DNA from 2 places in the Ideonella alba genome. Region 2 is predicted to be linked to the other one. Evidence: predicted binding sites of a transcription regulator. Region 2 holds the regulator's gene; the other holds the start of a gene.
What was found. The regulator FliA, encoded in region 2, starts transcription of late flagellar genes. The targets are predictions, from matches to a motif close to CTAAAGTTTNNNNNNNNNNNGCCGNTA.

Region 1: the regulator FliA is predicted to act here: its motif matches at 1,610-1,636, upstream of nosR (response regulator c-di-GMP phosphodiesterase, NosR family).

Annotation. Positions count from the first base shown of each region.
Region 1 covers NZ_JAGQDD010000008.1:151,478-154,871, reverse strand. The annotation lists gene KAK03_RS12980 (PAS domain-containing sensor histidine kinase) at 1-216, opposite strand, end outside; gene nosR (response regulator c-di-GMP phosphodiesterase, NosR family) at 216-1,580, opposite strand; gene upp (uracil phosphoribosyltransferase) at 1,697-2,338, shown strand; gene KAK03_RS12965 (hypothetical protein) at 2,335-2,670, shown strand; gene KAK03_RS12960 (chromate transporter) at 2,677-3,201, opposite strand; gene KAK03_RS12955 (chromate transporter) at 3,198-3,394, opposite strand, start outside.
Region 2 covers NZ_JAGQDD010000002.1:203,009-206,402, reverse strand. The annotation lists gene KAK03_RS04650 (hypothetical protein) at 1-130, shown strand, start outside; gene KAK03_RS04645 (GNAT family N-acetyltransferase) at 115-696, opposite strand; gene KAK03_RS04640 (cupin domain-containing protein) at 704-1,210, opposite strand; gene KAK03_RS04635 (RNA polymerase sigma factor FliA) at 1,318-2,031, opposite strand; gene KAK03_RS04630 (flagellar biosynthesis protein) at 2,053-2,856, opposite strand; gene flhF (flagellar biosynthesis GTPase FlhF) at 2,868-3,394, opposite strand, start outside.

The DNA.
Region 1 (3,394 bases), on a different contig from region 2:
GGCGGCGGCCTGCAGTGCGGCGCGGTCGGTCTCGACCAGCAGCTGGGCGGCCGGCAGTGCGCGCAGTGCGTCCTCGTCCAGGCCACTCAGGCGCTGCAGCGCGGTGTTGGCAGCCAGCAAGGCGTCGCCGCGGTGCAGCGCGGCGGGCACCGGCAGGGCATCGATCAGGCTGCGCGCGAGCAACTCGTCGGCAAAGGGCAGGTGCAGGTCGCTCATCAGGAGGTGGCCACGGCGGGCAGGGCCGGGCGGACGAAGTGCGGGGTGCTGGACTCGGCACGGATGAACAGGCTCAGGCGCAGGCCCTCGCGCTGGGCGAACTCGTTGACCTGGCGGATCACCCGTGGCTCGAACACATAGCCGGCGGCCAGCAGGATGGCGCCCTTGGACGACAGCAGGTCACGCGCCAGCACCATGCCAGGCTGCAACTCGCGCACGTCGACCTTGCGGTCGGTGTTGATCTCGCGGGCCTGCTCGGCCAGGGCCTGTTCCAGCGCTTCCACCACCCGGGGGTCGTAGCGGGTGCCGGCGCTGCCGCGCAGGGACTGCATCGCGGCATCCGGGCCGTAGGCGTTTTCGGTCAGGCTGCCCGTGACCATGCCGTCGTAGTCGCTGGCCGCGGCGATGATGCGGGCGCCCAGGACGATCTCGTCGCCCACCACGCCGTCCGGAAAGCCCTTGCCGTCGTAGCGTTCGTGGTGCTGGCGCACCATGCGCGCCACGCCGTGCATCTTGGCCAGCGGCATCAGGGCGGCCTCGCCGTCCAGCGGGTGCTTGCGGTAGCGGGCCAGCTCTTCGGGGTTGTAGACCGACACCGGGCGGCGCAGCATGCCGTCGGGGAAGCCCATCTTGCCCAGGTCGTGCAGCAGCGCGGCGAGGTAGACGTCCTCACGGTCACGTTCGGACAGCCCCAGCTTGATGGCCACGCGGCGCGACAGGTCGGCCACCCGTCGGCCATGGCCGGCCATGCCGCCCTCGCGGGCCTCCATCAGGCCGGAGAAGAGGTTGACGGCCAGCTTGAAGTTCTCGTTGAGCTCCTCGTAGGCCTTCTCGAGCATGTCGTTGATCTGCTCGATCTCGGCGGTGCGGGCTTTGACCCGGGCCTCGAGGCTGGCGTTGAGCTGGCGCAGTTCCTCGTTGCGGCGGGCGTTCTCGGCCGACAGCTGGCGGTTGCGCCGCTCCAGGCCCTGGCGTTCCAGCGCCTGGCGCACGATCAGCAGGATGTCCTGGTCGTCCCAGGGCTTCTGGATGTATCGGTGCAGCTCGCCGCGGTTGATCGCCTGCACGGTGGACGAGATGTCGGCGTAGCCGGTCAGCAGGATGCGCACCGCTTCGGGGGCGGGCTCGCGCGAGGCCTCCAGGAACTGCGCGCCGTCCATGCCGGGCATGCGCATGTCCGAGATGATCAGGTCCACCGGCGCCTCGCGCAGCAGCGCCAGCGCCTCGGCCCCCGAGGTGGCCTGCTGCAGGCGGTAGCCATGCGGGCGCAGCAGCCGGCGCAGTGCGCTCAGCACCGAGGGCTCGTCGTCGACCAGCAGGATGCTGGCGGCGGGCAGGGTGGTGTCGTCGGTCGAGGTCGGCATGATCGCGATCTGGTGCGGCTCAACGCGGTCATCGACCGATCCGGCGACCACTTTAGGGCCACAATCCGGCGCAGGCGGCCGGCCCGGCCGCCGCTGCCCCCCGGATCCACGCCGCCATGCCCGTCATTGCCGTTCCCCACCCGCTGGTCCGCCACAAGGTCGGACTGCTGCGCGAAGCAGACATCTCGACCAAGAAGTTCCGCGAGCTCACCGGCGAGCTGGCCCGCCTGCTGGCCTATGAGGCCACGGCCGACTTTCCGCTGGGCAAGGTGACGATCGACTGCTGGAGCGGACCGGTCGAGGTGGACCAGATCGCCGGCCGCAAGGTCACGGTGGTGCCCATCCTGCGCGCCGGCCTGGGCATGCTCGACGGCGTGCTGGACATGATCCCCAACGCCAAGGTCAGCGTGGTCGGCCTGGCGCGCGACCACGAAACGCTGCAGCCGGTGAACTACTTCGAGAAGTTCGTCGGCCACCTGGACGAGCGCACCGCGCTGATCATCGACCCGATGCTGGCCACCGCCGGCTCGATGATCGCCACGATTGACCTGCTCAAGCGCCGCGGCTGCAAGGACATCCGCGCGCTGGTGCTGGTGGCGGCGCCGGAGGGCATCGCGGCGCTGGAGAAGGCCCATCCCGAGGTGCGCTGCTGGACCGCCTCGATCGACAGCCACCTCAACGAGCACGGCTACATCATCCCCGGCCTGGGCGATGCCGGCGACAAGATCTTTGGTACCAAGGACGAGGACACCCGATGAGCAAGGCCCTTGCGCTGGCCCTGGTGGCGCTGCTGGCTGTGGCCGGCTGCACCCAGGAAAAGCAGAACCAGATCAAGCGCGAGATCCAGAACTGGACCGGCACCGACGGCGTGCTGGAGATCTACGCCGGCAACCAGGTGGTCAAGCGCTTCCTGAAGATCGACAAGCTCAGCACCGCACTGGGCACCGACGACAACCTGCCGCGCCACTACCGCTTCGGCTACGGTGTGCTCGACGAGAACCTCAACGGCAAGGTCGACGAGGGCGAGAAGCGGGTGTATTTCGAGCTGGGCGATTATGTCCAGTACGTCTTCTTCGACAACCCGCACTGAGCCCGCTCAGACCCAGCCCAGCGCGCCCGCCAGCGCGCCGGCCGCGATCGGCCACAGCGGGTTGAGCTTGGTGCGCCAGGCCAGCAGCACCGTGCCCAGCACCAGCAGCCAGGCTGCCGGTTGCTGCAAGGTGGGGCGCGCCAGCAGCCAGCCGGTGGCCAGCACCAGGCCCAGCGTCACCGGCGCCAGGCCGGCCACGAAGGCGCGCACGCCGCGGGTGTCGCGGCGGCGCGAGCCCCAGCGCGAGACCACCAGCGTCAGCACCGTGCTGGGCAGCAGCATGCCGCTCATCGCCGCCAGCGCGCCGGCCAGCCCGGCCACGTTGTAGCCCACCACGGCGACGAACAGCAGGTTGGGGCCCGGCGCGGCCTGGGCCAGGGCCACCGAGCCGGTGAAGTCGGCATCGCTGAGCCAGCCGTGTTCGATCACCACATGGCGGTGCAACTCGGGCACGGTGGCCACCGCGCCGCCGATGGCCAGCAGCGACAGCGTCAGGCAGTGCAGGAACAGCCAGGGCAGGGTGTCGATCACCGGTCGTCCTCCTGTCCCAGGCGCCACCAGGCCAGGCCCAGACCCAGCAGGCCCACCAGCGGCAGCACCGCCACCAGCGGCCAGCGCAGCACGCCCACCAGCAGCAGCGTCAGGGCCGCCAGCGGTACCCACAGCGCGCGGCCCAGCGGGTTGCGCGCCAGCGTGGGCAGCAGCTTCAGGCCCATGGCGAAGA
Region 2 (3,394 bases):
TCACCGGGCCAGCTCGGCCCTGGACCGCGCAATCGACGTGCTGCTGCCCACCCCGCTGCAGCCGATCGACCTGTACGGCGCCAGCGGCCAGGCCGCCCGCCGCGGCTCCAGCGGCTACGCCGAGGCCTGAGCCGCCCCTGCGGCGCGCCAGTCGCGCGCCAGCAGTCCCATGCCGATCAGGTCGTGGTAGCACCCATGCCAGTGGCCGGCTTCGCGCATCAGGCCCTCGGCCTGGAAACCCAGGCGCTGCAGCGAACGCCGTGAGGCGGCATTGTCCGGGTGCACCTGGGCCTCGATGCGGTTGAGCTGCATCTGCGCGAAGCCCCAGTCCAGCACCGTGCGCAGCGCCTCGTCCATCAGGCCCTGGCCGCGGGCCGAGGGGTGCAGCTCGTAGCCCAGCGTGCACTTGCGCCACTGGCGATTCCAGCCGAACAGCCCGCAACTGCCCAGCAGGCGATGCGGATCGCTGCGCCGCGCCAGTCCCCAGCGGGTGCCGGGGTTGGGCTGGCGGCGCCAGCCGGCGAACAGCGCCACCAGGCCCTCGGCCGCCGCCAGGTCGGCCAGCGGCTCGCTGCCGAACCAGCGCATCGCCTGCGCATCGCCATGCACCGCCAGCAGGGCCGGCGCGTCGGCCAGCAGGATCTCGCGCAGCACCAGGCGCTCGGTGTGGAGGGTCGGAAATCCGGGGTCGCTCACGGGTCGCTCACGGGGCGCCGCCGGGCGCGTCGGTGCGCTCGCGGTCGTAGTAGTCCACCGTCATCTCGGCGCGCATCACCTTGCGCAGCCGGGTCTGACCATCCGGCCCGTCGGAGGCGACCAGGATCTTGCCCGAGTCGGGGTACTCGCACAGCTCCAGCGGCACCCGGTTGGACACCGCCAGGTAGCGCATCGGCACGGAGCCAGTGTTGATGATCTGGTGCGCCACCTCCGGTCCGCCGGTGGGACAGGCCACCACGTCCATGGGCTTCAGCGGCAGGCGCTGGGGGCCAAAGCGCAGCTCGCCCGTGCCCTCCAGGATCAGGAACATCTCTTCCTCGCCATGGTGGTTGTGGAAGGGACACTGCGCCTTGCCCGGCGGCAGCAGGGTCAGGTTGTAGCCCAGCTGGCGCGCGCCGATGGCGGCGCTGAAGCAGGCGCGGCGCGAGGTGTAGAGGCCGTTGTCCTCGATGTCATCGAACGCGACCTCGTCCAGGTTGGCCAGGGGGTGCATGCAGGGTCTCCGCGGTGGCAACGCGCCGATGGTGCCATCAAATGCAAGAGGGGCGCCCGTAGCGCCCCTGTACATCACCTGCGGTGTCTGGCCTGGCCGGCCAGCGTTCACCACTCGCGCAGTTTCACCCTCAGGCGTGCGATCGACTGGCTGTGCAGCTGGCACACCCGCGACTCGGTGACGCCCAGCACCGCGGCGATCTCCTTGAGGTTCATGTCGTGCTCGTAGTACATGCTCATCACGTACTGCTCGCGCTCGGGCAGGTGCTTGATCGCCTCGACCAGGGCCTCGCGCATGCGGTGGTCCTGCAGCATGGCCAGCGGGTTGGCGTCCTCGTTGGCCACGTGGCGGTCGAGGAACTCGTCGCCGCCCTCGTCGCCGCTCATGTCCTCAAGGTAGACCAGCTGCGTGCCGCGCACCTTGGTCAGGATGTCCTGGTACTGGCCCAGCGTGATGCCCATCTCGGCGGCGATCTCGCTTTCCTGCGGCGCCCGGCCCAGCTTCTGCTCCAGGCGGTGGACGGCGGCCTCGATGTCGCGCTGCTGCTTGCGGTTGCCGCGGCTCATCCAGTCGCTGCCGCGCAGCTCGTCGAGCATGGCGCCGCGGATGCGCTGGGTGGCGAAGGTCTCGAACTGCACGCCCTGGCCGGCGTCGAAGCGGCCCAGCGCGTCGTGCAGACCGATCATGCCGACCTGGATCAGGTCGTCGATCTCGACGTTGGCGGGCAGCTTGGCGATCATCTGGTGGGCCAGGCGGCGCACCAGGCCGCTGTGCTGCTTGAGCAGGGTGTTGGTATCGAGTCGGCCGTTGGCGGTGTACATGACGCTCTCCGTGGGCGCTTGTCAGAAAGGGATCCGGGGGGGCTGGTCGGCGCCCGACAGGGCGGCCTGGACCAGCGGCCCCGGGGCCGGGTCGGTCGCGTGCGGGGCACGCGTGCGTTGGTCGTGGGCCAGCTGGCGCAGGGCCTGCGGCAAGCTGGCCTGGGCGGGCTGGCGACAGTCGACAGCGGCGTGCGAGCGCTGCACCGCGCCGAGGAAGACGTCGGCGGTGTCGGCCAGGCGGGTGGCGGCCGCGGCGGCGCGCTGCGGGCGGCCGTCCTCGCTGACCAGCAGGTCGAAGCTGCGCAGCGCCAGGCGCTGCGCGAGCAGCTTGATCGAGGCATAGGCGTCGGTCAGGCTGGCGTGGTCGACGCCGCACATCAGCACCGGCCGGGCGTCGCGGGCGCCGATCAGTCGGGTCATGTCGCGCGCCGTGGCGTGCAGCAGCACCAGGTCCACCGGCGCCGCGGCGGCTTCCACCGCAGCCAGCCAGCCCTGGGCCGAGCCGCGGGTATCCACATGGCGGCGCGGCAGGCCGCGCGCGGCCAGGTAATGCACGCGCGGGCCCAGGCGTTCGATGCAGGCGCCCAGGTCGACCTCGCACAGCTCGTGCGGCTCGGGCGAGGTGTCGGCGGCGTCGATCACCAGCAGGCGCGCGCCGTGCTCGGACAGTGCCGAGCACAGGCGCTCGAGCAGGATCGGGTGGCTGCGCAGGTGCGGGTTGGCCACCAGCGGCACCAGGCGGGCCTCGCTGGGGCCGAACAGCGCCCGCAGACCGGCGGCCTGGTCGTGGCGGTGCAGGCGTCCGGCGTTCAAGCTGCGTCCCATGGCCGGGTTCCTCACAGCGGGCTCGGGGTCGGTGCCACGCGCGGTGCGGTGGCAAAGACCAGTTGCACCTCGGGCAGCTCCAGGCGCCAGCTGGCGGCGCCGGTGGCCTTCATGGCGCGCTGCACCAGGGCGTTCGAGGACAGGCGGTGCCAGTCCTCCGGCACGCGCTGGCCATTGGCCACGGCCAGCACCTTCAGGCGGTGGCGGATCACGGCGTCCAGCGCCGGCGCCAGCTTGACGGCCTCGTCGATCTTGGACAGCACCACGCCCTTGCAGCGCGCGGCGCGCCAGGCGGTGATGACCTCGTCGATGGTCTCGCCCTGCGACGAGGCATCGACCACCAGCAGGCGCTGGATGCTGGGGTGCGACAGCATCTCCAGCAGTTCCTTGGTGCGGCTGTCGCGCTGGGCGATGCCAGCGGTGTCGATCAGCACCATGCGCTTGCCGGCCAGCAGCTCCAGCAGGTCCTCCAGCGAGGCGCGGTCATGGGCGGTGTGCACCGGCACGCCGAGGATGCGACCGTAGGTGCGCAGCTGTT